Regions from separate parts of the Streptomyces sp. NPDC030862 genome, predicted to be linked through region 4. Evidence: riboswitches for the same ligand, from Rfam matches in the RefSeq annotation. Region 4 holds a riboswitch; each other region holds the start of a gene.

Region 1 (7,307 bases), on a different contig from region 4:
CACGCACCTGCCACCGGCCACCGGGCTCACCCCCCTGATGATCGACACGATCAGCGGCGCGCCGGGCGCCGACCCGTTCATCGGCCCGGACCAGCAGGCGCTGGAGCAGATGCTGGCCGGTTTCGAGCCCTCCGCGGCGGAAGGCAGGGGAGTCCCCGCCGACGCCCCGGCACCCGTGCCGGGCCCGCCCACCTGAGCCCCGCCCACCTGAGCCCCGCCACACCGCCGTGCCGCCGTACCGCTGGGCCTAGGCGCCCCGTACCGCCGCCGCCCACTCCTCCAGCTCCTCCGGCGTGCGCGGACCCTGCTCGGCCGCGCCCAGCAGGCCCCGGTCCCGCAGCACCCGGGCCACCGCCATGCCCCACGGGCGGCGCAGCCGGGCCGCGTCCAGCAGGGCGGCGTCCGCGAGGAGCTCGGCCACCGGGCCGGTGCGCAGGCCGTCCGGGGTGAGCACCGCCGCGTCGTCCGCCCAGCGCAGCGCCAGGTCCACGTCGTGCGTGGCCATCACGACCGTCGTACCGGACTCCCGCAGCCGGTCCAGCACCTCCAGCAGCCGCTCCTGGCCGTGCGGGTCGAGGCCCGCCGTCGGCTCGTCGAGGATCAGCACCCGGGGCCGCATGGCGACCGCGCCCGCGATCGCCGCCCGCTTGCGCTGCCCGTGCGACAGCAGATGCGTCGGCCGGTCCTCCAGCGCCGTGATGTCCAGCGCCTCCAGGGCCTCGCGCACCCGCTCCCGCACCTCCGGCTCCGAAAGCCCCAGGTTCATCGGACCGAAGGACACGTCCTGCCCCACCGACGCCGCGAACAGCTGGTCGTCGGGGTCCTGCACCACCAGCTGCACGGTCGTCCGCAGCCGGGTCAGCCCCGCCCTGTCGTACGACACGTCCTCGCCCGCCAGCCGCAGCCGCCCGCTCACGCACCGCAGGCCACCGCTCAGCAGCCGCAGCATCGTCGTCTTGCCGCTGCCGTTGCGGCCGAGCAGCGCGATCGCGCGCCGCTCCGGTACGGCGAAGTCGATGCCCGACAGCACGGCGGGCCCGTCGTCGTAGGCGAATCCCGCACCGACCAGTTCCACGACGGCGTCACGATGCATGGTCACGGCAGGAACCTTTCGAGTACGAGGGTGAGGGCGACGAGCCCCGCGAGCAGGGCGCCCGTCGCGGCCAGGAACCGGCGGGAGACCGCCGCCTCCGGCACCAGCACGCGCAGCGTGCCGTCGTAACCGCGCCCGGCCAGCCCGGTCTGGAGGCGCGCCGCCCGGTCGAAGGCGCGGACGAACGCCGTCGCGCCGAGGCCCGCCAGCGACCGCCAGGCGGCCGCCCGGCTGGTCAGCCCGAGCCGCGCCGCCTGCGCCTCCCGGATCCGCCGCACGGCGTCCAGCAGCAGGAAACTGATCCGGTACATCACCAGGGCCACATCCACGACCGGCGCGGGCACCCCCGCCCGCACGAGCCGGGGCAGCACGTCCGAGACCGGCGTGGTGAACGCGAACAGCAGCACCCCGAGCGACGCCGCCGACGTCCGCAGCAGCAACCGCCCGGCGTGCACCGGCCCGTCCGGCGCGAGCGCCACCCACCCCTCGGCCCCGCCGACCTGGAACAGCAGCGGAACCGCCCCCGTGACGCAGAAGCCCAGCGGGACGCGGAACGCGCGCCACAGCTGCCGGCGCCCGACACCGGCCGGACCCAGCAGCACGGCGAGGGTGGCGGCGGCCACCAGCACGGCCCCCGGCCACGGCGGCAGACAGATCGCGAGGACCGTCAGACCGAAGCCGAGCACGGCCTTCTCGCACGGGTGACGGCGGCGCCAGCGGCTGCTGTGCGCCGCCGCGTCGATCGGCAGCACCGGCGGTTACTCGACCGTCGTCTCGGCGACTTCGGCCGTGCGAGCGGTGTCGGCGGTACCGGCGGTCCGGTCCAGCGCCTGCGCCTCACCCTGCCTGCGGCCGCGCCGCAGCCCGAAGTAGTACGCCAGCACGCCCGCCCCGATGGCCGCCTGGAGCGCGAACAGCGCCGACTCGATCTCCCCCGACGGCGGCTCGTACAGCGGGCTGAACCACGGCTCGTAATCCGGCTTCAGCTCGGTGATGGCCGTCTCGGCCTGCGCGTCCGCGCCCGCGAACGGCTCCTCCTTGTGGTCGCCCATGCCCAGCGCGAGCGGGAGCACGGCGAGCGCCACGACGACGAGCAGCAGCAGCGTGTTGATCTTCGCGTTACGGCTCATCGGGCCACGGCCTCCTTCTTCACGGAACGCGCCGGCAGCACGCCGAGCCGGGCCAGGTCGCCCTTGCTGGACTGCGTCAGCAGCCGCATCACCAGGACGGTCAGCAGGCCCTCGCTCACGGCCAGCGGCAGCTGCGTGACCGCGAAGATGGAGCCGAACTTCGCCAGCGCCCCGGCGAAGCCGCTCGCCGGGTCGGGGAAGGCCAGCGCGAGCTGGACGCTGGTGACGCAGTACGTGGACAGGTCGGCGACGAACGCCCCGAAGAACACGCTCACCATCAGCGGCACGCCGGAGCGGCGCAGCAGCCAGTACGTCCCGAAGCCCGCCCACGGCCCGACGACCGCCATCGAGAAGGCGTTGGCGCCGAGCGTGGTGAGTCCGCCGTGCGCCAGCAGCAGCGCCTGGAAGAGGAGCGTGATGGTGCCGAGCACCGCCATGATCGGCGGCCGGAACAGGATCGCGCCCAGCCCCGTCCCCGTGGGGTGGGAGCAACTGCCCGTCACGGACGGCAGTTTCAGGGCGGACAGGACGAAGGTGAAGGCGCCGGACGCGCCGAGCAGGAGAGTCGATTCGGGGTGGGCCTTGACCTCGCGGGTCAGGGCGCGGACGCCGTGGGCGACGAAGGGAGCGGCGGCGACGGTCCAGGCGACCGCGTGCACAGGGGGCAGGTACCCCTCGGCGATATGCATGATGTGGGAGACCCTCTCCAGCACCTCGTGGATGGACAACGCGCCCTGGCCGGTCTCCTGGCTGACGGGTCATGCAACGCCGCGGCTCCGCCTTCCCGGACACCACGGTCTCCCGCGGTGTTCCAGTGGCTTCCCGGGGTGGTTTCCCCGGGAGTGGAGCCGGACTTCCCGATCACAGTGGCGAGGGCCGCACCGGTACCGCACCGGTTTCCCGTACACCAAGGCCCTGCGACACTAGTGCGTTGACCAGGTACATCACAACCCGTCCCGCCATCGGTCACTCCTTGCGATAGCCGTACGCCTCCGACGCGGCCGCCACCACGGCCTCCAGGTCGCCGCCCGCCGAGGCGGTGACGACGGCCGCCACCGCGCCCTCCACGAAGGGCGCGTCGACCAGCCGCGTGCCCTCGGGGAGCTCGTCGCCCTCCGCGAGCAGCGCCTTCACCGTCAGTACGGCGCTGCCGAGGTCGACGAGGACGGCGACGCCCGCCCCGGCGTCGACCGACGCCGCCGCCTCGGCGATCAGCTCGGCGCTGGTGCCGAGACCGCCGTCCGGGGTGCCGCCCGCGGGGACCACGGGCGCGGTCCCGCCGCCGCCCGCGAGGCCCTTGGCCAGCTCGGCGACGGACGACGCGACCGCCGCGCTGTGCGAGACCAGCACGATGCCCACGGGCCCGGCGCTCATCGGGAGGCCTCCGCTTCCGCCAGCGCCGCGATCAGCAGGGCGGAGGACGCCGCGCCCGGGTCCTGGTGTCCGACACTGCGCTCCCCGAGATAGCTGGCCCGGCCCTTGCGCGCCTGCATCGGTACGGTCCCGAGGGCACCCTCCTCGGCGGCCCGCGCGGCCGCGCCGAAGGCCTCGTCCGCCGTGCCGTCCGCTGCGGTGGCCAGCGCCTCGACGGCCGGCTCCAGCGCGTCGAGCATCGTCTTGTCACCGGTCTTCGCCCCGCCGAGCTGCGCCACCGCGGCCACGCCCGCGCGCAGCGCCTCGGCCAGCAGACCGGGCGTCACCTCGGCGGTGTCGCCCAGGGCCTTGCCGGCGCGCCGCAGCAGCGTGCCGTACAGCGGCCCCGACGCGCCGCCCACGGTCGAGATCAGCTGCCGCCCGGCGAGCATGAGCACCGCGCCGGGAGCCGCGGGCGGCTCCTTGTCCAGCACCTCGGCCACCGCCGCGAACCCGCGCCGCAGGTTGGCCCCGTGGTCGGCGTCGCCGATGGCCGCGTCCAGCTCGGTGAGCCGGTCCGCCTCGCGCTCCACGGCCGCGGCAGCGGCCGCCATCCAGCGCCGGAAGAACTCCACGTCGAGCGTCACGGGCATCACGTCCTCACATCCCCCAGCGCAGGGCGGCCGTCCGCACCGGCGCGTCCCACAGTCGCAGCAACTCCTCGTCGGCCTCGCACAGCGTGACCGAGCAGCCCGCCATGTCCAGCGACGTCACATAGTTCCCGACGAGGGTACGGGCCACCGGCACACCGCGCTCGCGCAGCACCCGGTGCACCTCGGCGTTGAACCCGTACAGCTCCAGCAACGGCGTCGCACCCATGCCGTTGACCAGCAGCAGCACCGGTCCGCCGGGCCGCAGGTCCTCCAGGACGGCGTCGACGGCGAAGTCGGCGATCTCCCGCGACGTCATCATGGCCCGACGCTCGCGCCCCGGCTCGCCGTGGATGCCGACGCCCAGCTCCAGCTCGCCCGGCGGCAGGTCGAACGTCGGCCCGCCCTTCGCGGGCGTACTGCACGCGCTCAACGCCACCCCGAAGCTGCGTGACGCGGCGTTCACCCGGCGCGCGATGGCCTCCACGCGCTCCAGTGGCGCACCCTCCTCGGCGGCCGCACCGGCGATCTTCTCCACGAACAGGGTGGCCCCGGTCCCGCGCCGCCCGGCCGTGTACGTACTGTCGGCCACGGCCACGTCGTCGTCCACGAGCACCTTGGCGACCTGGATGCCCTCGTCCTCGGCGAGCTCGGCCGCCATCTCGAAGTTCAGCACGTCGCCGGTGTAGTTCTGCACGACGAAGAGCACACCGCGTCCGCTGTCCACGGCCGCCGCGGCCCGCACCACCTGATCAGGCACGGGACTCGTGAACACTTCCCCCGCCGCTGCCGCCGCCAGCATCCCCGCCCCGACGAACCCGGCGTGCAACGGCTCGTGCCCGGACCCGCCCCCCGACACCAACGCCACCTTCCCCTCGACCGGGGCGTCACGCCGCACGACGATCCGGCTCTCCACGTCCACGGTCAGCTCGGGATGCGCGGCCGCGATCCCGCGCAGCGCGTCGGGGACGACGGTCTCGGGCACATTGATGAGCATCTTCAACGGTGTCTCCCAGCGTGATGACGTCGGCGGGCCGGTGGCGGCTCGATACCGACTTTACTGATGGCGTGTCAGCTGTCGGTATGAGCGGTGAGCGGTGCCGAGCCACTCGGCCCCTTCGTGGCAGCCTCGGGAGAACAGGGGCTCCCGGGTGTGTAGAAGCTGAGATTGAGCCGGGCTCCGGGGGCTGTGACGGGTTCGGCGAGGCAGGTCGTGAGTCGGCCGGGTCCGTGAATGGCGTGGCGGACGGGAAGCTCGGAGCCGTCGAAATCGGGGATGGGGGCCACGGCATGTTCTCGGTAGAGCGGTCCGGCCACCGGGTCGTTGAGGACGTCGTACGCGAGACGACCAAGTGCCGGATTGTCCGGGCGGAGCTCCACGCTGTGCTTCAGGTGCGGCATCATGGCCGGCGCCCAGTGGGTCTCCCAGTGCATCATGACGTCGGTGCGCGCCTCGAGGTCCAGGAGAAGCCAGCGCATGATGTTGGCGGGGGCTTGTCCGCGAGGGAAGAGGCGCCGGAAGTCCTCGTTGTGGGCGACGATGTTCCATTCGGCGTCGCTGACGTACGCCAACGCGCCGTGGACGTGGTTGGTGACCCGCTGCCACGCTCCTGCTATGGACGTCCCCGAGCTGCCGTGCAGGGCATGAGGCGGGCTCTCCTTGCGGGTGATCAGCCACAGGAACACCCACTCCTGTTCGTCCAGTCGCAACGTCCTGGCGACCGCGGTGAGGAGATCGGCACCGGGGCAGTTGAGCTGACCGTTCTCGAACCGGTTGTACGTGCCCGGGGTGCGCGTGAGCAGCACGTCCATCTGCTCCTGACTCAGACCGGCGGCGCGCCGACCGGGACCGGGCCCGCGCTTGGGGAACCCCATCGTCACAGGGTCGATCGCGGCTCGGCGCGCCTGAAGGATCCCCTTGAGACGGCCCCGGTCACTGGCCGACAGCTTCATCCGGCACCTTCCACTCGGGCTGTGCCCGGGCAGCACCCAGGGCGGCCCCATTATCTGCACTCACAGACCCTGGAAATAATGATCACTCAATGCGAGACTCACCTCCGGAGCCGCCCGCTGCCCGCGACGCCGTGAGGCGCATGGCCCGGCACAGCGGTTCGGACCGCCTGGACCCCGCAGGGCCCGTTCCCTGACCGGCACGTGCCGAGGGGCCGACAGACACACCTTGTGGAGACCACCTTCATGTATCCGAGACCACGCCGACGACGCGTGCTCGCCGCTGTTTCCGTGCTGTTGCTCGGCGCGCTCCTGTCGCCGGCGGCGACGGCAAGCGCCTTCCCCGCAGCGCCCGAGGCTCCGGAGCCTCCCCGGATCAACCTGGTTCTCGACCTGTCCGGGTCGATGAACGAGAACGACGCCGGCGGGCAGACCCGTCTGGCCGCCGCCAAGCAGGCGGTCACCCGGATCATCGAGACAGCCCCCGAACAGGCCCCGCTGGGACTGCGCGTCTACGGCGCCACGTATCCCGGGCAGGACAAGAAACAAGGCTGCGCCGACACGCAGCAGGTCCTGCCGGTCGCTCCGATGGACCGGGCGGCGCGTGACGACGCCAAGAAGCGGGTCGAGGGCTTCAAGGCGGTCGGGTTCACACCGATCGGTGTCTCGCTCCGCGAAGCCGCCAAGGACCTCGGCGCGAGCGGCAAGCGCCGGATCGTGCTGGTCTCGGACGGTGACGACACCTGTACGCCGCCGCCTCCGTGCGAGGTGGCCCGCGAGCTCAAGGCGCAGGGCATCGACCTCGCCGTGGACGTGGTCGGGTTCCGGACGCCCTCCTCGGCACGTGCGCAGCTGAAGTGCATCGCGGACGTGACCGACGGGTCGTACGCGGACGCCGAGGACGCCGACTCGCTGACCGACAATCTGGGCACCCTGTTCCGCAAGGCGTGGCGGACCTACCACGCCACCGGAAAGCCGGTCGAGGGTTCCCTCGACGGCTGCCAGAATGCTCCGCTGGTCACGCCCGGCCAGTACCTGGACAAGTTCACCGGGGGGCGCGACCTCTACTACAAGGTCAAGAAGCGGCCGGACCAGCTGCTCCAGGTGAGCGCCACCGCCGTGGCCGAGGAG
Region 2 (7,307 bases), on a different contig from region 4:
TCGAACGGCAGGCGCAGCTTGAAGAAGACGTCCTGGAGGCCCATCGCGCCCAGGCCGACCGGCCGCCACTTGGCGTTGGAGCGCCCGGCCTGCTCGGTCGGGTAGAAGTTGATGTCCACGACCCGGTCCAGGAAGGTCACGGCGGTGCGGACGGTCGGGTCGAGCCGCTCCCAGTCGATGTCCCCGCCGCTGACGAAGGCGCCCAGGTTGACCGAGCCGAGGTTGCAGACGGCCGTCTCGCCGTCGTTCGTCACCTCGATGATCTCGGTGCAGAGGTTCGAGGAGTGGACGACCGTGCCGGGCTCGGCGGTCTGGTTGGCCGTACGGTTCGAGGCGTCCTTGAACGTCATCCAGCCGTTGCCGGTCTGCGCGAGGGTCCGCATCATCCGCCCGTACAGGTCACGGGCCGGCATGGTCTTGCGGGCCAGCCCCTTGGCCTCGGCGGCGCGGTAGGCGGCGTCGAACTCCTCGCCCCACAGGTCGACCAGCTCGGGCACGTCCGCCGGCGAGAACAGCGACCATTCGGCGTCGGCGTTGACCCGGCGCATGAACTCGTCCGGGATCCAGTGCGCGAGGTTGAGGTTGTGGGTGCGCCGGGCGTCCTCGCCGGTGTTGTCGCGCAGCTCCAGGAACTCCTCGATGTCCGCGTGCCAGGTCTCCAGGTACACGGCGGCCGCGCCCTTGCGCCGCCCGCCCTGGTTCACGGCCGCGACCGAGGCGTCGAGGGTCTTCAGGAACGGCACGATGCCGTTGGAGTGCCCGTTCGTGCCCCGGATCAGCGAGCCGCGGGCGCGGATGCGCGAGTACGACAGGCCGATGCCGCCCGCGTGCTTCGAGAGCCGCGCCACCTGGTGGTAGCGGTCGTAGATGGAGTCCAGCTCGTCCAGCGGCGAGTCCAGCAGGTAGCACGACGACATCTGCGGGTGGCGCGTACCGGAGTTGAACAGCGTGGGGGAGGAGGGCAGGTAGTCGAGGCGGCTCATCAGGCCGTACAGCGCCGCGACCTCGTCCAGCGCGCGGACGCTGTCGTCCTCGGCCAGCCCGGCCGCCACCCGGAGCAGGAAGTGCTGCGGCGTCTCGATGACCTTGCGCGTGATCGGGTGGCGCAGCAGGTAGCGGGAGTAGAGCGTCCGCAGCCCGAAGTAGCCGAACCGGTCGTCGGCCGCCGGGTCGACCAGCCCGTCGAGCCGCTCGCGGTGGACGCGGACGAAGTCGGCGGTGCGGTCGGCGATCAGCCCCTCGCGGTGCCCCACGGCGACGGAGCCGGAGAACGACGTAACCCCCTGCGAGGCCGCCTCCGCCGCAATGCCGATGGTCAGCAACCGGGCCGCGAGCCGCGAGTACGCCGGGTCCTCGGCGATCAGCCCGGCGGCCGCCTCGGTGGCGAGCTCCCGCAGCTCCGCCTCGTCCGACCCGGCGTGCCGGCCGCGCAGCGCGGCGGCGGCGACCCGGCCGGGGTCGGTGTCGGGCAGGTCGGCGGTCAGGTCGGTCAGGGTGCGCAGCAGGACGGTCCCGGGACCGTCGCCGGCGTCGTTCCCGTCGCTCTGGCTCGCTGACACCGGATCGGCTGGCGCGATGGTCACGTGGGGCTCTCCCTCGCTCGGCTCGGGGCCACCGGCGGCGGGGCACGGCAGAGCGGGGCGCCTCCGGCACAGGGGCGCACGTATCCGCGTCCACCGGCCCATTCCGCGAGGCCCGGACGTCTGGGCACCCGGGCCGGACGGTCCGGGCGCGCTGCCGGCAGGTGCTCGGACTCGTGGGTGCCCAAAGGCACACCAACACACCGTTGCGGGACAGTTCCGGATTCGCACCGGATTCCCCTGCGACGACAGCGAGATGAGCATACATGTGGGGGGCGTCCGCTGAGCCACCCCCCACATCTTGTGTCGGCCACCACAAGACGCGCCGCTCAGAGGTCGAGCGCGTATGTACGCAGCGTCACCCCCGGGACCGGCGTCCAGTCGCGCTCCGGAGTGCGGACGAACCCCAGCCGCTCGTACACGCGGTGCGCGGTCCGCATCGCCTGCTGCGAGGAGAGCACCACCCGGCGGCAGCCGTCCGCCGCCCTCGCCCGCTCCACGCACGCCCGGACGAGCGCCTCCCCGGCGCCGCGCCGCCGGTCCTCGCGCGCGACGGCGAGCATCCGGATCTCGGCCTCGCCGTGCCCCGCCAGCTCGGCCAGGGGCCCGCCGCCCGGGGCGAACGTCACGCCGCCCAGCAGCCGCTCGCCCCGGCCGGGCGCGCCCGGCTCCCCGGCGCCCCGCTCCACGGCCACGAGGACCTCGGCGTCGGCGGCCCGCCCGGCCACGTCCCGCAGTTCGATCAGATACTCGTCGCTGTCGGCGAAGGCCAGCAGCCCGTCTGCGAGGTACGCCTGCGCCGTGAGCTCGCCCAGCGCCGCGTGCTCCTCCGGCCGTACCGCCCTGATGGTGATGTCCATGGGGCCAGAGTGCACAACGAAGCGGGCCGTCGCGCCTCCGTGAGGGAGGCGCGACGGCCCGTCGTACGCGGATGGGTCAGTGGTGCGGCCTCAGTGCCCCGAGCCCGCCGTGGCCTTGGGCAGCTCCACCTGGACGCCCGGGTCGCCCGCGTCCGCCGTGTAGTCCTCCGGCGAGGTCTCGTCGATGCCCTCGGGCGCCTTGACGGCCTTGAGGACGAAGGTGAGGACGACGACGACCAGGACGTTGAGGACGAAGGCCGTCAGGCCGATGTAGCCGATCTCGCCGATGCCGGGGATCTCGGCGGACGAGCCGCCGAAGTGCTTCTGCGTCGGGCTGGCGACGCCGTACGCCGCCGCCGTGCCGTAGACCATGCCGACCGCCCAGCCGGCGAGCAGCGCCCAGCGGTGGAACCAGCGGGTGAACAGGCCGCCCACCAGCGCCGGCAGGGTCTGGAGGATCCAGATGCCGCCCAGCAGCTGGAAGTTGATGGCGACGGTCTTGTCCATGGTGAGGACGAAGGCCAGCGCGCCCACCTTCACCAGCAGCGACACCAGCTTGGACACCTTGGTCTCCTGCTCCGGCGTGGCGTCCGGCTTCAGGAAGTCCTTGTAGATGTTGCGGGTGAAGAGGTTGGCGGCGGCGATGGACATGATGGCCGCCGGGACCAGCGCGCCGATGCCGATGGCCGCGAAGGCGACGCCCGCGAACCAGTCCGGGAACATGTTCTCGAACAGCTGCGGGATGGCCAGCTGGCCGTTCTGCACCTTCACGCCCGCCGCGATGGCCATGAAGCCGAGCAGCGCCAGCAGACCCAGCATCAGCGAGTACAGCGGCAGGATCGTGGTGTTGCGGCGGATCACGTCACGGCTGCGCGAGGAGAGCGTCGCCGTGATGGAGTGCGGGTACATGAAGAGCGCCAGCGCCGAGCCGAGCGCGAGGGTCGCGTAACCCCACTGGCCCATCTCGCCCGGTACCAGGGCGCCGCGCGGCTTGTCGGTCGCCGGGTTGATCTGCGCGTACGCCTCGCCGGCCTTGCTGAAGATCTCGTCGAAGCCGCCCAGCTTGATGGGGATGTAGATGATCGCCACCGCGATGACGATGTAGATCAGCGTGTCCTTGACGAAGGCGATCATCGCGGGCGCCCGCAGCCCGGAGGAGTACGTGTACGCCGCGAGGACGCCGAACGCGATCAGCAGCGGCAGGTCCTTGATGAACCAGTGCGTGGTCTCGCCGCCGCCCACACCCATCACGTCCAGCACCGCCTGGATGCCGACGAGCTGCAGCGCGATGTACGGCATCGTGGCGAGGATGCCGGTCAGGGCCACCGCCAGCGACAGGCTCTTCGAGCCGAACCGCCCGCGCACGAAGTCGGAGGTGGTGACGTAGCCGTGTTTGTGCGACACCGACCACAGGCGCGGCAGGAAGGTGAAGATCAGCGGGTAGACGAGGATCGTGTACGGGACGGCGAAGAAGCCCGCGGCGCCCGCCGCGTAGATCGCCGCCGGGACGGCGACGAAGGTGTACGCCGTGTAGAGGTCGCCGCCCAGCAGGAACCAGGTGATCCAGGTGCCGAACGACCGGCCGCCCAGGCCCCATTCGTCCAGGCTGTGCTCGTTCTCGGCCTTGCGCCAGCGGGAGGCCATGAAGCCCATCACCGTGACGGCCAGGAAGAAGAAGATGAAGACGGCGAGTGCGACGCCGTTCACGCCGTCCTTCACTGCGACGCACCCCCCTTGCGGGACCGCTGGTCACGGTGCCACAGCTTGTACGCCACCATCGTCAGCACGGTCGATATGACGACCCAGGCCATCTGGTACCAGTAGAAGAACGGGATCCCTGCGAGCTTCGGCTCGACCTTCGCGTACGAGCTGACCCAGAGCATCGCGACGAAGGGCGCGAACAGGCAGAGCGCCACCACCACCCGCACGGGGGTGACCACTGGTTGTTTCTCCTGTGTCATACGGCGTTCCGTCCCCTCACTGATCACCTGGCGTCATGCGCACGCAATCTAAGGGACCGTCCCGCTCCATGGAACCCCCGTCCGCATAACGGACGTGTCTCGGGCGGGCGTTGCGGGCGTTGCGGGCGTTGCGGGCGTTGCGGGCGCCGCGGGGTGTTGCAGGGCGTCGTGGAGCGGGCGGGAAGACGACGGGAGGGGCCGGCGCGCACGGCGCCGGCCCCTCCCTCGTACCTCGTCCACGTCTTCGCCGCGGCGGGCGTCCGCTTCGTCAGTCGTTCGGGCGCTTCAGCCGCGCCACGAACTTGTACCGGTCGCCCCGGTACACCGAGCGCACCCACTCCACCGGCTTGCCGTCCTCGTCCAGCGAGTGGCGCGACAGCATCAGCATCGGCAGGCCCACGTCCGTACCGAGCAGCCCCGCCTCGCGCGGCGTGGCCAGCGAGGTCTCGATGGTCTCCTCGGCCTCCGCGAGCCGGACGTTGTAGACCTCCGCCAGTGCCGTGTACAGCGAGGTGTACTTGACCAGCGACCGCCGCAGCGCGGGGAAGCGCTTCGCGCTCAGGTGCGTCGTCTCGATGGCCATCGGCTCGCCGCTCGCCAGCCGCAGCCGCTCGATGCGCAGCACGCGGCCGCCGGCCGAGATGTCGAGCAGCCCGGCGAGGGTGTCGTCGGCCGTGACGTACCCGATGTCCAGGAGCTGCGAGGTGGGTTCGAGGCCCTGGGCGCGCATGTCCTCGGTGTACGAGGTGAGCTGGAGCGCCTGCGAGACCTTCGGCTTCGCGACGAACGTGCCCTTGCCCTGGATGCGTTCCAGCCGGCCCTCGACGACCAGTTCCTGGAGCGCCTGGCGCACGGTGGTGCGAGAGGTGTCGAACTCGGCGGCGAGCGTGCGCTCCGGGGGCACCGGGGTGCCCGGGGGCATGGTCTGCGTCATGTCGAGCAGATGCCGCTTGAGCCGGTAGTACTTGGGCACGCGTGCGGTGCGAGTGGCCGTCCCGCTCTCGCTCTCGGTGCTGCCGCCCCCGTCCGTGGCCATGGCCGCCCGCCTTCCCGACTCCTGTGCTGCTGCCGTCACCGGCTCCTCCGTCCCTTGCGGCTCACATGGTGGCACGGACCGGTCACGGGTCGTCGCCCCTCCTCAGGTGTCGGTCTCGTAACGGAGCCGACTGCCCTTCTTATACACCCTTGACACCCCTAAAGGTCTAGGCCAAGCTCCCGGTTACTGGTCTAAACCATTAAAGGCCGGTCCCAGTCCCACGGGCAGCACAGGCAGGACACGTACACCAGTACACGTCGTATGGCCGTCGTATGGCTTCGCGGTGGGGGCAAGGGTTGCAGGCATCCCTGAGGAGGGTGGCGTGAAGCGCAAGCTCATCGCGGCGATCGGCGTCGCGGGCATGGTGGTCGGCGTGGCGGCGTGTGGTTCCGACAAGGGTGGGGACGCCGCGGGGGGCGGCGCCAAGGAGCTCACCGTCTGGCTGACGGTCGACGCCCAGAACAACTGGCCGGACCTCGTGAAGGCGGCCGACGACGCGATAGCGCAGAAGTACCCGGGCATCAAGATCAAGCACGAGTACTACGGCTGGCCGGACAAGAACGCCAAGCTCGACGCCGTACTCGCCACGGACAAGGCGCCGGACGTGGTCGAGATGGGCAACACCGAGATGCTCGGCTACATGGTCAAGGGCGCCTTCGCCGAGGTCGACCCGAAGAAGTTCGAGCAGTCGGACCAGTGGCTGGACGGACTCAAGGAGTCCGTCACCTACGAGGGCAAGACCTACGGCGTCCCCTACTACGCCGGCGGCCGCGTGGCCACCTGGCGCAAGGACCTGGCCGCCGAGATCGGTGTGAAGACCCCGCCGAAGACGTACGCCGAGCTCACCGCCGCCCTGGACAAGATCCAGGCGAAGAAGGGCGACAAGTTCAGCGGCTGGTACCAGCCTTCGCCGGACTGGTACGCCGCGATGTCCTTCGTGTACGACGCGGGCGGCTCCATCGCCAAGAAGGACGGCGACACCTGGAAGGCCAACCTGTCCTCGCCCGAGTCCCTCAAGGGACTCAACGAGTACAAGAAGGTCCTCGACACCTACATGAAGGCCGACAAGACCAAGGACGAGTCGGACCGTCCCATCGTCTTCGGCCAGGGCAACGCCGCCATGATCTTCGCGGCTGCCTGGGAGGGCGGCACCGCCGCCGACCCGAAGAACGACAAGACGGGCAAGCTCAAGGACAACCTCGAGAACTTCGTGATGCCCGGCCCGTCCGGCAAGAACATCCCCGTCTTCCTCGGCGGTTCCGACCTCGCCATCCCGGTCAAGTCCAAGGCGCAGGACGTCGCGGCCGAGTGGATCGACGCCTACACGGGCGCCAAGGGCCAGAAGGGCCTGCTCGCCAAGGGCAACCTGCCCAACAACAAGACGGACCTCGCGACCCTGAAGGCCGACCCGAAGACGATGGTCGCCGCCACCGCGGCCGAGTCCAACTGGTTCGTCCCCATGGCGCCCGGCTGGGGACAGGTCGAGAAGGCGCAGACCCTCAAGACCCTGCTCCAGGAGATCGGTACCGGCAAGAAGTCGGTCGAGGCCGCCGCGAAGGACGCGGACGCCGCGATCGACAAGGTCATCAACACCAAGTGACCTGACGCCGGGGCCCCGCCACCGCCGGGCGGGGCCCCGGCGCCCGTACGAGAAGAGGGACCGCTGTCGCGATGAGTGCCGCCGACACAACCACTGCCAAGGTGCCGCCCACGCGGCCATCGCGGGTACGGAAGTCCGCCCCGCCCGGTGGCCCCGCGAAGCGGGCCGCACAGCCCGGGAAGCCCGGGACCGGGGGAGCCGCGGTGCCGTGGGCGCTGCTCGCGCCCTGCCTGCTCGTCCTCCTGCTGGTCCTCGGCTATCCGCTGGTGC
Region 3 (7,307 bases), on a different contig from region 4:
GATCACGTCGGCGGCCGCGATGGCCTTCACCGCCGCCACCGTCATCAGGTCCGGGTCGCCGGGGCCGAGCCCGACCCCGTACAGCTTTCCGCTCATGGCCGTCGTGCCCGTCGTGCCCGTCATGCCTGGATCTCCGCCTCGTGCGCGATCGCGTTGATCGCCGCCGCCGCCATCGCGCTGCCGCCCCGCCGGCCCCGGACCACCAGGGACTCCAGACCGGGGAAGGCCGCCAGCGCGTCCTTCGACTCGGCCGCGCCGATGAAGCCCACCGGGATGCCGAGCACCGCCGCGGGGCGCGGCGCGCCCGCGTCGATCATCTCCAGGAGCCGGAAGAGCGCGGTCGGGGCGTTGCCTATCGCGACGACCGACCCCTCCAGCCGGTCGCGCCACAGCTCCAGCGCGGCGGCGCTGCGCGTGGTGCCCAGCTCGGCGGCGAGGGCCGGCACGGACGGGTCGGAGAGGGTGCAGACCACGTCGTTGCCGGCGGGCAGCCGCTTGCGCGTGACACCGCTCGCGACCATCTGCGCGTCACACAGGATCGGCGCCCCGGCGCGCAGCGCCTCGCGGGCGCGGGCGACGACGTCCGGTGTATAGGCGAGGTCGCGGACGAGGTCGACCATGCCGCAGGCGTGGATCATCCGCACGGCGACCTGGCTCACGTCGGCCGGCAGCCCCGCGAGATCCGCCTCGGCGCGGATCGTGGCAAAGGACTGGCGGTAGATCTCCGCCCCGTCCTTCTCGTAGTCGAACACTCTGCTCTCGCTCATCTCGTCGGTCCTTGTACGGTCACGGTCGTCTGGTACGCGCCTTCGGCGGTCGCCACCACGTCCACCCACGCGACGCCTTGGGGATGGCCGCACCGGCGCGCGCAGCCCGACCAGTGGACCGGCAGGCCGCCGTCCACCGGGCGCGCGTCCGCCCGTACGTCGGCCAGGGCCTTCGCGCAGCCCGGCCGGCCCGTGCAGGCGGTCACGCCGACCCACGGCGAGTCGGCACGCGTGAGGAACCCGGTCCGGTCCAGCGCGCGCAGCCGCTCCTCCGCGGCCGCCCGGTCCGGGAAGCCCGGCAGTACGAAACCGCGCCAGGGCGTGACCCGCACCTCCTCGGCCGGCAGCAGCGCCCGGAACTGCGCCGTCGTCACCCGGCCCAGCCGCGCCAGCACCGAGACCGTGTCGTCGCCGACCAGCCCGGGCGCGAGAGGTGCGCCCGCCGGGACCACGGCATCCCGCACGGGTTCCGCCGCGATCGACGCCCGCCGCAGGTGTTCCGCCACGTCCACGTCCTGCCCCGCCGGCAGCTCCCGCACCCGCCACGCGCCCGTGCCCGCCTCCCGGGCCGCCGCGAGGAACGCCTCCGCCGCCGCCAGCGCGGCCCGCGGCGCGTCGGCGCCCGCCACCCGGTACGCGCCCGGGCCGCCGGCCTGCACGAGAGCCGTGCCCGCCGGTTCTGCGAGCAACGTCACATCCGGGGTCAGCGCCGCCACATCCCCCCGGCCGTCGTCGACGGCGAAGAGGAAGCGCCCGGAGAGCTCCAGCGTCCACTCCTCGGCGCACAGCAGCGCGTCCAGGCGCGCGGCCCACGCCTGCACCTCCGGGCCGGCGAGCGGCGAGACGACCATGTTCCGTACGCGCTCGTGCCGTTCGGACTCCGGCAGCAGCCCGGCGTCCCGCAGCAGCTCCGCGAGGCCGAGCCCGCAGCCCTCGCCGAGGCCCCGCAGTTCGAGGTTGCCGCGCGAGGTGAGGGAGAGGTGCCCGTCGCCGAGCCGGTCCGCCGCGTCGGCCAGCGCCAGCACCTGACGGGGCGTCAGTACGCCGGTGGGGATGCGCAGTCGGGCCAGCGCACCGTCGTCGGCCCGGTGCAGCCGCAGCGCGCCGGGGCAGGCGTCACCACGGTCGCGTACGCGGTCACGGTCACGGTCCCGCGCGCTGTCCCGTATGTGAGCTTCGCCCCGGTCCTGAGGCATGGGTGGGCTGGGCGGCATGGCGGCGAGCATACGCGCAGCCTCTACTATGCAGACGGCACAGGGTCCCAGGGCCCTAGGGAGGAAGCCCGGTGGGAATCCGGCGCGGTCCCGCCACTGTGAGTCCGCCGACAACTCCGCCGACAACGGAGACGACGGACGAGTCAGGAACTCCCGCCACCCACGACCACCCGGGGCGAGGACACCCCGAGGAAGGCCCGGCACGCCGTGATCCTGCTGCTGTCGCACTCCGACACCGACCTGCTGAGCGCCCGCGCGGCCGAAGGCCCGGTCGCGTACCGGTTCGCCAACCCCGCCCGGCTCGCTGCGAATGGGGGTACCTCCCATGCCGAAGGCGATGGGGGAGACCTGCCCGGGCTGCTGGACGGCGCCGACCTCGTCGTCGTACGCCTCCTCGGCGGCATCCGCGCCTGGGAGGAGGGCCTCGACGCCCTGCGCGCGAGCGGCAAGCCGCTGGTCGTGCTGACCGGCGAACAGGCCCCCGACGCCCAGCTCATGGAGACGTCCACCGTCCCCATCGGCATCGCGGCCGAGGCCCATGCCTACCTCGCCCACGGCGGCCCGGACAACCTGGAGCAGCTCGCCCGCTTCCTGTCCGACACGGTCCTCCTCACCGGCCACGGCTTCGAGCCGCCGGCCGCCGCGCCCACCTGGGGCCCGCTGGAGCGGACCGCGCGCACCGCCACCGGCCCGACCGTCGCGGTGCTGTACTACCGCGCCCACCACATGAGCGGGAACACCGCCTTCGTCCACACCCTGTGCGACGCCATCGAGGACGCGGGCGGCCAGGCGCTGCCCCTGTACGTGGCGTCCCTGCGGGCCCCCGAGCCCGAGCTGCTGGACACCCTGCGCACCGCCGACGCCGTCATCACCACCGTCCTCGCCGCCGGCGGCACCAAGCCCGCCGAGGCCCAGGCCGGCGGCGACGACGAGTCGTGGGACGCGGGCGCGCTCGCCGCCCTCGACGTACCGATCCTCCAGGCGCTGTGCCTGACGAGCCCGCGCTCCGCCTGGGAGGAGAACGACGAAGGGCTCTCGCCGCTCGACGCCGCCAGCCAGGTCGCGGTCCCCGAGTTCGACGGGCGGCTCATCACGGTGCCGTTCTCCTTCAAGGAGATCGACGCCGACGGCCTGCCCGCGTACGTCGCCGACGCCGAGCGCGCCGCGCGCGTCGCCGGGATCGCCGTGCGCCACGCCCGCCTGCGTCACATCCCGAACGCCGACAAGCGCCTGGCGCTGGTCCTCTCCGCGTACCCCACCAAGCACTCCCGCATCGGCAACGCCGTCGGCCTCGACACCCCCGCCTCCGCCGTCGCGCTGCTGCGCCGACTGCGCGAGGAGGGCTACGACTTCGGTACGGACGAGGTCCCCGGCCTTGCCTCCGGCGACGGCGACGAGCTGATCTATGCGCTCATCGAGGCCGGCGGCCACGACCAGGAGTGGCTCACCGAGGAGCAGCTGGCCCGCAACCCGGTCCGCATCCCGGCCGCCGACTACAAGCGCTGGTACGCCGGTCTCCCGGAGGAGCTCCGCGAGAGCGTCGAGCGGCACTGGGGCCCGCCGCCGGGTGAGATGTTCCTCGACCGCTCCCGTACCGCCGAAGGCGACCCAGACGGCGATATCGTCCTCGCCGCCCTGCGGCGCGGGAACCTGCTCATCCTCATCCAGCCGCCGCGCGGCTTCGGCGAGAACCCGATCGCGATCTACCACGACCCCGATCTGCCGCCGTCGCACCACTACCTGGCCGCCTACCGCTGGATCGCCACCCCGGCCGCCGACGGCGGCTTCGGGGCGGACGCCATGGTCCACCTCGGCAAGCACGGCAACCTGGAGTGGCTGCCCGGCAAGAACGCCGGCCTGTCCGCCGCCTGCGGCCCCGACGCCGCGCTCGGCGACCTGCCGCTGATCTACCCGTTCCTCGTCAACGACCCGGGCGAGGGCACCCAGGCCAAGCGCCGTGCCCACGCCACGCTCATCGACCACCTGGTGCCGCCGATGGCGCGCGCCGAGTCGTACGGCGACATCACGCGCCTGGAGCAGCTGCTCGACGAGTACGCGCAGATCTCCTCCATGGACCCGGCCAAGCTGCCCGCCATCCGCGCCCAGATCTGGACGCTGATCCAGGCCGCCCGGCTCGACCACGACCTCGGCCTTGAGGACCGGCCGGACGACGACGGCTTCGACGACTTCCTGCTCCACGTCGACGGCTGGCTCTGCGAGGTCAAGGACGCGCAGATCCGCGACGGCCTGCACGTGCTGGGCGGCGCGCCGACCGGCCCCGAGCGCGTCAACCTGGTCCTGTCCATCCTCCGCGCCCGCCAGATCTGGGGCGGTACGCAGTCCCTGCCCGGCCTGCGCGAGGCCCTCGGCCTCGACGAGTCCGCCGCGACCCGTACCACCGCCGACGAGGCGGAGGCCACGGCCCGCGCGCTGGTCGAGGCGATGGAGGCCGCCGACTGGAACCCGGCCGCGGTCGCCCGGGTGGCGGAGGGCCACGGCCCGGACGTGACGCGGATCCTCGACTTCGCCGCCCGCCAGGTCGTCCCGCGCCTCGCCGCCACCACCGACGAGCTCGACAACGCCGTGCACGCCCTGAACGGCGGCTTCGTCCCGGCCGGCCCCTCCGGCTCCCCCCTCCGGGGCCTGGTCAACGTCCTGCCGACGGGCCGCAACTTCTACTCCGTCGACCCCAAGGCCGTCCCCTCCCGCCTCGCCTGGGAGACCGGCCAGGCCCTCGCGGACTCGCTGCTCCAGCGCTACCGCACCGACAACGGCGACTGGCCCACCTCCGTCGGCCTGTCCCTGTGGGGTACGAGCGCGATGCGCACCGCCGGCGACGACGTCGCCGAGGCGCTCGCCCTCCTCGGCATCCGGCCCGTCTGGGACGACGCCTCGCGCCGCGTCACCGGCCTGGAGCCCATCCCGCTCGCGGAGCTGGGCCGCCCGCGCGTCGACGTGACGCTGCGCATCTCCGGTTTCTTCCGGGACGCCTTCCCGCACACCATCGGGCTGCTGGACGACGCCGTGCGCCTCGCCGCCTCCCTCGACGAGCCGGCCGAGGACAACTACGTACGGGCCCACGCGCAGGCCGACCTCGCCGAGCACGGCGACGAACGCCGCGCCACCACCCGCATCTTCGGCTCCCGGCCGGGCACGTACGGCGCGGGCATCCTCCAGCTGATCGACTCGCGCGACTGGCGCACCGACGCCGACCTCGCCGAGGTGTACACGGTGTGGGGCGGTTACGCGTACGGGCGCGGCCTCGAGGGCAAGCCCGCCCGCAGCGAGATGGAGACGGCGTACAAGCGCATCGCGGTGGCGGCCAAGAACACCGACACCCGCGAGCACGACATCGCGGACTCCGACGACTACTTCCAGTACCACGGCGGCATGGTCGCGACCGTCCGCGCGCTCAAGGGCACGGCGCCCGAGGCGTACATCGGCGACTCGACCCGCCCGGAGAGCGTCCGCACCCGCACGCTCGTGGAGGAGACCTCGCGCGTCTTCCGCGCCCGCGTGGTCAACCCGCGCTGGATCGAGGCGATGCGCCGCCACGGCTACAAGGGCGCGTTCGAGCTGGCGGCGACCGTCGACTACCTCTTCGGGTACGACGCCACGACCGGCGTCGTCGCCGACTGGATGTACGACAAGCTGACGGAGGCGTACGTCCTCGACCCGGAGAACCGCGCGTTCCTCCAGGAGGCCAACCCCTGGGCCCTGCACGGCATCGCCGAGCGGCTCCTGGAGGCCGAGTCGCGCGGCATGTGGGCGAAGCCCGATCCGCAGGTGCTGGAGCAGCTGAAGCAGGTGTTCCTGGAGACCGAGGGCGACCTGGAGGACAAGTGACCGGCGGCGTGGAGCTCACCGTCTCCACCGAGGACGAGGAGCTGGACGAGCTCCTCGACCGCGAGCTGACGGCGTTCAACACGGCGGCCACCGGCGCCGACGACCACACCGACGTGTACATCCGCGCCACGGACGGCACGACCGGCGAGGTGGTCGGCGGGCTCACCGGCTGGACGTGGGGCGGTCTCGGCGCGGTCGACATGCTGTGGGTCCGCGAGGACCAGCGGGGCACCGGCCTCGGCACCCGGCTGATGCGGGCGGCCGAGGACGAGGCGCGGCGGCGCGGCTGCGGCCGCATGACGGTCTCCTCGTACACCTTCCAGGCGCCGCCCTTCTACCGGCGCCTCGGGTACGTCGAGACGGGCCGCGTCCAGGGCGTGCCGGGCGGCCACGTCGACGTGTACTTCGAGAAGCCGCTGGATCCGTCGGCGGCGGCCCCGCCGTTCCAGGTGGCCGTGGTGCTGGACTACCCGGCCGACGCCGTGGAGGACGCCCTCGCCCACGAGGAGCGCACGCTCGCCCTGCTGCCCCGCCACGGCGGCCGGCTGGAGCGGCGGCTGCGCACGGCGGACGGCCGGTCGGAGGTCCACCTGCTGGCCTTCCCGTCCGAGGAGGCCTACCGCGCCTTCCTGGCGGACCCGGACCGCGCACCGGACGGGCGCGTCACGGCGCGGGTGCTGGAGGTCGGCGAGGTGTACGACTGAGCCGCTGGGGGCTGCATCCTTCGATGTAGTCCCGGTTCGTCCGCCCTCACGACGATTTCGGCGGGGCGCGCCGGAACGATGGAACGCATGACCGACACACTGCGCGCTCCCGAACGGACCGGCACGAAACGGCTCGCCCTCCTCGACGTCCTGCGCGGAGCGGCCATCCTCGGCACCCTCATGACCAACGTCTGGGTCTTCACGGCCCGCGGCGCCGAGTGGGGCGTGCTGCAGGGGGGCCTCGGGCAGGTGACGTTCGGGTCCTTCCCCGAGGCCGCCGAGGGGGTGTTCCGGCTGCTGGCGGACGGGAAGTTCCTGTCGCTGCTGACGATCCTCTTCGGCGCCGGGCTCGCCATCCAGTACGCCTCGGCGGCGCGGCGCGGGCAGCCGTGGCCCGGGCGGTACAAGTGGCGGGCGCTGTTCCTCTTCGCGGAGGGGACCGTGCACTTCGTGCTGGTCTTCGCGTGGGACGTGCTCATGGGGTACGCGGTGACCGCGCTGCTGGTGGCGTGGCTGCTGACGCGCTCCGAGCGGGCGCGGCGCCGGGTGATGTGGTGGGCGGCCGGCGTGCACCTGACGCTCATGGGCCTGCTGACGGCGGTGCTGGCCACCGCCGACAACGACCCGGGCGGCGCCGGCGAGGACGGGGTCTCCCCGGCCGTCGTCGGGCTGTACGCGCACGGCGGCTACCTCGACCAGGTCGCCTTCCGCCTGGAGAACGCCATCGCGCTGCGCCTGGAGCCGGTGCTGAGCTTCTTCCTGCTGCTGTTCCTCTT
Region 4 (7,307 bases):
CACCGCGCTGGACGACCTTGGGCGGCGTGACCTTGCGCGCCAGCAGCTCCTTTCCGGCCACGTCCAGGACCAGGGTGCCGCCGGGCGTCAGGCAGTCGTGCATGGTGCGCAGCACGCGCGCGTTGTCGGCCGGGTCCTCGAAGTAGCCGAAGGACGTGAACATGTTGAGGACGACGTCGAAGCCGCCGGGCGCCGCGTAATCCAGCACGTCGGCCTGGACGTACGTCGGCGTCACCCCCGCCTCGGCCGCCAGCTTCCGGGCCCGGTCCAGCATCCCGTGGCTGAGGTCCACACCGGTCACGTGGAAGCCCCGGCGGGCCAGCGGCACGGTGAACACCCCCGGTCCGCAGCACAGGTCCAGCACGCGCGCCCCGACGGGGAAGGACAGCAGGGGCGAGGTGCCGAGCAGCTCCTCGGCCTGCGCGTACCGCTGCTCGGAGAAGAGGAAGTCATGGAACTCGGTCCAGAAGTCATCGTCCTGGAATCCGCCGGTGTGCGTCATCGGGCGTCGGTGTTCCTTCCGTGTCGTCGTCGAGGGGAGAGGGCACCGCGTCCGCGGCCCCGGCCGCGTGGCGCAGTGCGAGCAGCAGCGGGGGGAGGAGCAGGCACTGCGCGGCTGCCACCAGCCAGAACCAACCGGGTTCCCCGGAGCGTTCGCCGAACCCGTACAGCTGCCCGCCGAGGAGGCCGCTGGCGCAGGCGCCCAGTCCGGCGGCCAGCCGCTGCTGCCCGAAGACCACGGCGTCGGAGCGCGGGCTGCGGCGCAGGGCCTCCAGGTCGTTCTTGAGGAACAGCACGATGTCGCCGAGCGTGATCAGCGCCCCGCCCGCGAGGAGCGCCGCCTTGGTCCCGATCGCCAGCACCGCCAGCCCGGCCGCGAGCCCCGCGAATCCGGCCGCGAGGGCCAGGGCGTACGGCATCTTCCGGATCAGCCCGGAGGCGAGCGGTTGGACGACGATGACCAGCAGGAAGCAGACGAGCAGCACCACGCTGTAGAACTCGCTGGAGGCCCGCTCCACGGCGTACACGGCCAGATAGTGCTGGAAGTGGAAGTAGAGGTAGAACGCCAGCGCGTTGGCCGCGAACGGCAGCACGGCGACACCCGACAGCAGGCCCTGCCGTGGGACGTCCGCGCCCTCTCGACCAGCCCCGGCCGCCGGCAACCGGACATGGCCCGCCGTCACCACCACGAACAGCGCCGTCACGGCGAGGAACAGCGGGCCGGGCGACGACAGCACGAAGGGTCCGGCGATCAGCGGGCCCACCGCCATGCCGGCGTTGAGCGCCGCGTTGCCCGCGGACAGGAACGCCGGGCGCCGTCCGTCGTCCACGCCGTGCACCAGGTACGCCTTGTTGGCGGGGAGGTACAGAGCGGCGCCGCAACACGTGAGGATCAGTGCCGCCACGGCGAGCGGCGGCCAGCGCAGCGCGGCGAGCAGGCCCATGAACCCGGCCGTACGGATCAGCAGGGCCCACACCATGGTCCGCCGCAGCCCGAAGCGGTCGGCGAGCGCCCCGCCGACGATGCCGCCCGAGAACTGCACGAGGGACGCCACCGCCAGCACCAGCCCGACCGCGCCGAGCCCCATCCCGAGCCGCTCGTGCAGGAACACCGACATGAAGGGGAGCACCATGAAGCTGCCCAGCGGGATCAGGAACGAGCTGAGCAGAAGGAAGCGCAGCGGCCCGGTCAGCGTCGACAGCGCGCCCCGCAGGCTTCCGCCGATGGCGTGCCGCTCAGTCACCGGCCCTGTCCGCCCGTTCCGGGAAGGGCTCGGTGAGCACGCGTACGGCGTTGGCTGCGGCCACCGCGCGGTGCGTGGCCAGCTCGGCCGTCTCACCTTCCGCGTAGACGATGCCCGCGTAGCCCCGGCTGTCACCCAGGTGCTCGATGGGCGCGCCGATGCCCTTGACCGGATACCAGGTCGGGAACCCGGGCATGTCCGTCAGCCGGTCGAGCCCCTCGACGCCGGTGAACACCCCGGGCCGGCGCGGATAGCCGAGGACGAAGGCGACGGCCGGACCGCCGGGCAGGTCCGCGTCCATGAGGCTGGGCCGGCGGCCGAGCGCCGCCTCGACCATCGCCTCGTACACGTTGACGCCGAGCGCCCGGCACAGGCCCTCGCCGACGAGAGCGCCCCCGATCCTGGGGTTGACCTCCACCACCTCGGGGCCCGCGGTGGTGAGGACGAACTCCACGTGGGCGAAGCGGTCGGTGTACCCGATGGCGGCGAGGACCTCGTCCAGCCACCGCTCCAAGCCGCTGTGCCGTTCCTCCGGGAACGCGACCGGGAACGCCGTGATCTCCTCACGGAAGTGCGGCTCGGGTGACATCAGCCGGCTGGAGACGCCCAGCAGCCGGGTCTGCCCCGCCCAGGTGAGGGTCTCGGCGCTGTACACCGGGCCGGAGAAGTACGGCTCGGCGAACAGGCGGCCCGTCAGACGCCGCCCGGCGGCCTCGCGCAGTGCCGCGTCCAGTTCGGCCTCGTCGCGGACGAGCCAGACGTTCTGACTGCCGGTGCCCGCGCTGTCCTTGAGGATGACCGGCAGCGCCACCTCGCCGCGCGCCGCCGCCTTCGGGGCCTCGACGGCACGCGCCCGCGTCAGCCCCGCCTCGTACAGCCGGTCGCGCACGGCGGCCTTGTCCCGGGTGAGCCGCAGGACCGCCGGGTCGAGGCCGGGCAGACCGAACCGTTCCGTCAGCTCGGCGGCGACCAGCGTCCACGTGTCGGTGGAGCTGATCAGCCCCCGCAGCTCCGGCGTACGGGTGAGCAGGCCGGCCACCCGCTCCGTGTCGAAGGTGTCGGTCGTCACGACGTCGAGCGCGCCGGCCGGGAGCCGCTCCAACTCGTAGGCGTAGTACGACGGATCGCGGGTCAGCAGCCGCAGGCGCTCGCCGAGGGCGTCGGCGGCGCGCACGAGGTGCCCCAGCCCGAACGTGAGGGATTCCAGACAGACCAGGGTCACGCGGCGGCCTCCTTCCAGTGCGGAGGGCAAGTGGTACGGTTCCAGGCCATCGTCGACCACGGCATGCGCATCTCCTCGGCGGACTCCACCTCGAACGGCTTGAGCGCCGCGGGGTCGGGGGCCTCGGCGTGCCGGGCATGGACGTGCTCGACGTAGCGGTGTCCGGTGTCGGCGCCGATCACCAGCAGGAGCCGGTCCGGATGGCGACGCGCCTCGTACGTGGCGGCCAGGTACGCGGCGCCCGTGGACAGGCCCGCGAAAACGGCGTGCTCGCGCAACAGGGCGACCGTCCCCGACATGGCGTGGGTGAAGTCGAGCCAGTGCAGGCCGTCGTAGAGGTGGTGGCGTACGTTGTCGAAGACGATCGACGAGCCGATCCCGGCGATGATCGCGTCCGGGTCGTGGTGGTCCTGGCTGCCGAACGTGACGCTGCCGAACGGCTGGACACCGACCAGCCGCACGGACGGGTCGCGGCGGCGCAGGTGTTCCACGAGACCGCCGGTCGAGGCCCCGGACCCGACGCCCCCGACCACGGTGAGCGGACCGTCCGGCACCGCCGCCGCCACCTGGTCGGCCACCTCCCGGTAACCCAGGTAGTGGACGCCGTCGTGGTATTGGCGCATCCAGTGCGCGTCGGGCCGCTCGGCGAGGAACCGCCGCACCCGTCGTACGCGTAACTCCTGGTCCAGCTTGAGGGTCGGCGACGGGCTGACCTGGTCCACGGTGGCGCCGAGGATCTCCAGCTGGGCGAGGGTGGTGGTGTCCACGGTGGTGGACGCCACGATGTGGCAGCGCATGCCGTAGCGATGGCAGGCCAGCGCCAGGGCGTAGGCGTAGATGCCGCTGGAGCTGTCGACGAGGGTCTGCCCGGGGCGGACCGTGCCCCGGTCGAGCAGATGGCGGACGGCGGCGAGCGCCGAGTAGATCTTCATCGACTCGAAGCGGATCAGCACCATGCCGTCGGTCAGCCGGACCAGGTCGGGCGTTTTGAGGGCGTCGGCGATGTGGGGGTGTATCACCCGTAGCCTCCTTGGGCGAAAGAGCACTGGTGGCCGAGCGAGTGGAAGAAGGCGGACAGGTCGTCCTTGACGGAAGGGGCGGGGCGGCGGGCGAAGAGGTAGCCGATCAGGGATCCGGTGTGCGCGACGAACACCCCGTCGGCCCCGAACTCCTCGCGGTGCGCGAGCACGGCGTCGAAGGACCGTTTCGGCAACGCCTCCTGGGACAGCACGGCACTCGTGGTCGCCGCCCGGGCCACGGCCGCGGGGTCATGGCAGGCGAAGCCCTTGAGCAGGTCGGTCAGACATCGCTCGTACTCGTCCGCACGCCGTCGGTACTGCCGCAGCAGGACCGGCGTCACCGCGGCCGTGTCCACGGTGCCGGGCTCGGTGACGAACGCGGTGTGAAAACCGACCCCGGTGCCCAGTCGGCGCACCACCCTGTGCCGGGCGCTCAGATAGAGCGCGAACTCGTCCAGGAAGACGCTGTCGGCCCGCTCGATCGCGGACAGGATCCGCATCACCTCGCCGGGGTCGTAGGGCAGGGAGAAGACCCGGAAGAGGCACCGCAGCGTCGCCACGACGTCGGCCGTCGAACTCGCCATGCCCACCCCCACGCGCAGATCGCTGTGGGCGCTCCAGCGGCCGGGCGGCAGCGTCAGACCGAAGCGCTCCAGGAAGAGGTGCGCGGCCAGTACCGACTTCTCGCCGAGAGGCGGCGGGCCGGGCGACGCCGTCCCGGAGGTGAAGTACACCCAGGAGTGCCGGTCCACCGGGAACGACACCAGGGCGATGTCCGCCTCGGCACCGGGCCGCGCGGGCCCCTCCCGCAGCGGGCCCTGGTAGAGCTCGCCCAGGGTCCCGTGACACACCCCGGAGAAGGTCCGCGTCGGGGCCCGGTTCGTGAGCGTCAGCATCGTCGGCCGTGTGACGGCCGGGCCTGGCCGGTGCGGCGGCACGCCCGGCCGCCGTGTGCCGTGGTCACGTACGTGTCCTCCCTCGTCTCCCCGGGCCCGAGGAGGATCGCGGGAAGCGAGGTGGCGGTCGCGGCGCGTACGCGTGCGCCGATCCGCCTGCACCGCCGACCCAGCCCTCGAGGTCACCGTGAACAGCGTGTGCGTCACCGCACGCGCGCAGTGGCAGGTCTTCGGACTCGTGGGCTCACCGGCCGGCCGGTTGTTCGTTCCGGCGGACACGTACACCTAATGGCCGTCGCTTCCCGGGCCCCTGGATGGGGCCCAGTGCCGTTGACGGCGTTCGTTCCCACTCACCGCTGCGGGACAGTCCCGGAATCGCACCGGGTTCCCTCTTACGACGCGCCACCGGGACGGGGGCGCGAACCGACTGCGGTCAGCAGCGTAGAGGCGGCCGGTCGCGGCGCGACAGGGCACCGCCCGCAGTTGTCCGGTTGTGGTCGGTGACACAGGGTGAGGGCCTGGCATGGGGTGCGCAGACTCTGGGATGCTGCGTCCGGCAAGCGACGGCGGAACGAGGAAGCCGGTGAGATTCCGGCACGGTACCGCCACTGTGTAGGGGGAGCGAACCCGCCACGGCCACGGCCCAGTCGAGGGTCCGGAAGGCCGGGAGAGCGTCGATCCCGAGTCAGGAGACTCACGCCGTCGCACCTCGACGTACCGGGGCGGATCTCCCCGAGAGAGGACGGTGGCACTCGTGTGCCCACGCGCATGTGACGGCTGGTCACCGCCCGCCGGTCCAATTGGCCAGGCGGTACGTACATGGTGACCACGGAGGTCCTCGACCGGGTCACGGCCATCGGGCCCTACTTCGCCGTGCCCGGCGGACCACGCACCGACGGCGGAGACTTCCGCCCGCTCACCACCCTCTACACGGACCGCGGCGCCCTGTCGGCGTACGTGGCGGAGGTGGGCCGCCGGCTCGGCACCGACCAGCGGCGCGTCGCGGCCTCCACCCTCCACATCGGGACCGCCGCACGCCTCTGGTCCATCGCCCTGGCCACGGCGGCGCTGACCGGCCGCGTCCCCGACCTGTCGCCGGACCGGCTGTGGTGGCGCACGCCGCCGTCCGGCCCGATCGAGCTCTGGCTGCCCGAACCGGCCGCCCTGCCCGAGCAGGACATCCCCGACGCCCTGCACCGGACCGTCCTCGCCGACAACCTGCTGCCCCTCGGCGACGCGCTGCGCCGGCACTTCGGACTCTCACCGAAGCTGCTGCCGGGCAACACCGCATCCGCGCTGACCGGCGCCGTACGCGTGCTGCTCCAGCGCGCCCCGGACGCGCCTCACCCGCCGCTTGCGATCGCCGCCGCCCTGCTGCGACGGGAACCGCTCGCGAGCGCCGGCACCCTCACCACCGAGCCGTTCACCTACCGCCGCCGCAGCTGCTGCCTCTACTACCGCGTCCCCGGCGCCGGATACTGCGGCGAGTGCGTCCTTCTCACCCACAAGGAGCCACGCCCCGCTTGACCACCCCGAGCCGGCCGACGCCCGCCTGCGGGAACCGGCGGACTCCTCCCTACGACGAGCTCGGTGTGAGGTCCTCGGTGGCGAGAACGGGAGGTCCGGCCCGGGACGAGGTGCCGCTGATCAGCGCACCCGGGTCTCCTCCAGCGGCGCGGCGTAGAGGTCCTGACCGGCTTCGGGCAGATGCGGGGTGTGGTTGACGAGGCGGGCGGAGTTGCCGACGACGGCGATGCTGCTGGTGTTGTGCAGCAGGGCGGCGACGACCGGGTTGATGGACCCGCCCGCGCCGGCGACGAGACCGGCGAGGTTGACGCCGATGGCCAGGCCGTAGTTCTGCCGTACGACGCGCAGGGTGTGCCGGCTGAGCTCCACGACGGCGGCGACCTGGCGCAGGTCGTTGCCGGCGAGGGCGATGTCGGCGGTCTCCAGGGCCACGTGGGAGGAGTGCTCGCCCATGGCGATGCCGACGTCCGCGAGCGCGAGCGCGGGGGCGTCGTTGGTGCCGTCGCCCACCATGGCGACCATGTGCCCCTCTTGCTGGAGATCGCGGATCAGTTGCAGCTTCGCCTCGGGCAGGGCGTGGGCGTGGACCTCGGCGATGTCGAGGGCGTCGGCGACGGCCTGGGCCGTCTCGGGTGCGTCACCGGTCAGCAGGATGATCCGCTGGACGCCCAGGTCGCGCAGCTGCTGGACGACCGTGCCCGCCGCGGTGCGTACGGCGTCGGAGACACCGAGCATGCCGATCAGGTCGTCGTCGTGGGCGAGGCAGATGACCGTTTCGCCCTGGCGGCGCAACTGCTCGGTCCAGTCCTGGGCGACCGTCGTCAGCTCCAGTCCGTGCCGGCGCAGCAGGGCGGGGCTGCCGACGAGGAGCCGGGTACCGTCGAGCTCGGCGCGCATC

Evidence for each region. Region 4 has a riboswitch for cobalamin ahead of ACZ42X_RS01200 (GHMP family kinase ATP-binding protein). Riboswitches for the same ligand answer to the same signal wherever they lie in the genome.
Region 1: it holds a riboswitch for cobalamin, as region 4 does, so the genes downstream of both, ACZ42X_RS29915 (energy-coupling factor ABC transporter permease) here and ACZ42X_RS01200 (GHMP family kinase ATP-binding protein) in region 4, are expected to answer to the same signal.
Region 2: it holds a riboswitch for cobalamin, as region 4 does, so the genes downstream of both, ACZ42X_RS05505 (ribonucleoside-diphosphate reductase subunit alpha) here and ACZ42X_RS01200 (GHMP family kinase ATP-binding protein) in region 4, are expected to answer to the same signal.
Region 3: it holds a riboswitch for cobalamin, as region 4 does, so the genes downstream of both, cobN (cobaltochelatase subunit CobN) here and ACZ42X_RS01200 (GHMP family kinase ATP-binding protein) in region 4, are expected to answer to the same signal.

Annotation. Positions count from the first base shown of each region.
Region 1 is NZ_JBVIEN010000013.1:73,556-80,862, forward strand. Features, by position in the region: gene ACZ42X_RS29895 (MBL fold metallo-hydrolase) at 1-196, shown strand, start outside; gene ACZ42X_RS29900 (energy-coupling factor ABC transporter ATP-binding protein) at 248-1,093, opposite strand; gene cbiQ (cobalt ECF transporter T component CbiQ) at 1,096-1,845, opposite strand; gene ACZ42X_RS29910 (energy-coupling factor ABC transporter substrate-binding protein) at 1,852-2,223, opposite strand; gene ACZ42X_RS29915 (energy-coupling factor ABC transporter permease) at 2,220-2,912, opposite strand; cobalamin riboswitch at 2,943-3,150, opposite strand; gene dhaM (dihydroxyacetone kinase phosphoryl donor subunit DhaM) at 3,190-3,597, opposite strand; gene dhaL (dihydroxyacetone kinase subunit DhaL) at 3,594-4,229, opposite strand; gene dhaK (dihydroxyacetone kinase subunit DhaK) at 4,237-5,229, opposite strand; gene ACZ42X_RS29935 (MmyB family transcriptional regulator) at 5,298-6,101, opposite strand; gene ACZ42X_RS29940 (vWA domain-containing protein) at 6,423-7,307, shown strand, end outside.
Region 2 is NZ_JBVIEN010000002.1:271,185-278,491, forward strand. Features, by position in the region: gene ACZ42X_RS05505 (ribonucleoside-diphosphate reductase subunit alpha) at 1-1,583, opposite strand, end outside; cobalamin riboswitch at 1,723-1,845, opposite strand; gene ACZ42X_RS05510 (GNAT family N-acetyltransferase) at 1,910-2,440, opposite strand; gene mctP (monocarboxylate uptake permease MctP) at 2,531-4,159, opposite strand; gene ACZ42X_RS05520 (DUF3311 domain-containing protein) at 4,156-4,401, opposite strand; gene ACZ42X_RS05525 (GntR family transcriptional regulator) at 4,670-5,437, opposite strand; gene ACZ42X_RS05530 (extracellular solute-binding protein) at 5,760-7,037, shown strand; gene ACZ42X_RS05535 (carbohydrate ABC transporter permease) at 7,109-7,307, shown strand, end outside.
Region 3 is NZ_JBVIEN010000003.1:427,375-434,681, forward strand. Features, by position in the region: gene cobJ (precorrin-3B C(17)-methyltransferase) at 1-96, opposite strand, end outside; gene ACZ42X_RS09940 (precorrin-8X methylmutase) at 120-767, opposite strand; gene ACZ42X_RS09945 (cobalamin biosynthesis protein CobG) at 764-1,993, opposite strand; cobalamin riboswitch at 2,004-2,152, shown strand; gene cobN (cobaltochelatase subunit CobN) at 2,189-5,827, shown strand; gene ACZ42X_RS09955 (GNAT family N-acetyltransferase) at 5,824-6,531, shown strand; gene ACZ42X_RS09960 (DUF418 domain-containing protein) at 6,619-7,307, shown strand, end outside.
Region 4 is NZ_JBVIEN010000001.1:260,251-267,557, reverse strand. Features, by position in the region: gene ACZ42X_RS01220 (class I SAM-dependent methyltransferase) at 1-502, opposite strand, end outside; gene ACZ42X_RS01215 (MFS transporter) at 471-1,745, opposite strand; gene ACZ42X_RS01210 (ATP-grasp domain-containing protein) at 1,738-2,967, opposite strand; gene ACZ42X_RS01205 (cysteine synthase family protein) at 2,964-3,986, opposite strand; gene ACZ42X_RS01200 (GHMP family kinase ATP-binding protein) at 3,983-4,882, opposite strand; cobalamin riboswitch at 5,087-5,326, opposite strand; cobalamin riboswitch at 5,415-5,598, shown strand; gene ACZ42X_RS01195 ((2Fe-2S)-binding protein) at 5,702-6,409, shown strand; gene ACZ42X_RS01190 (heavy metal translocating P-type ATPase) at 6,530-7,307, opposite strand, start outside.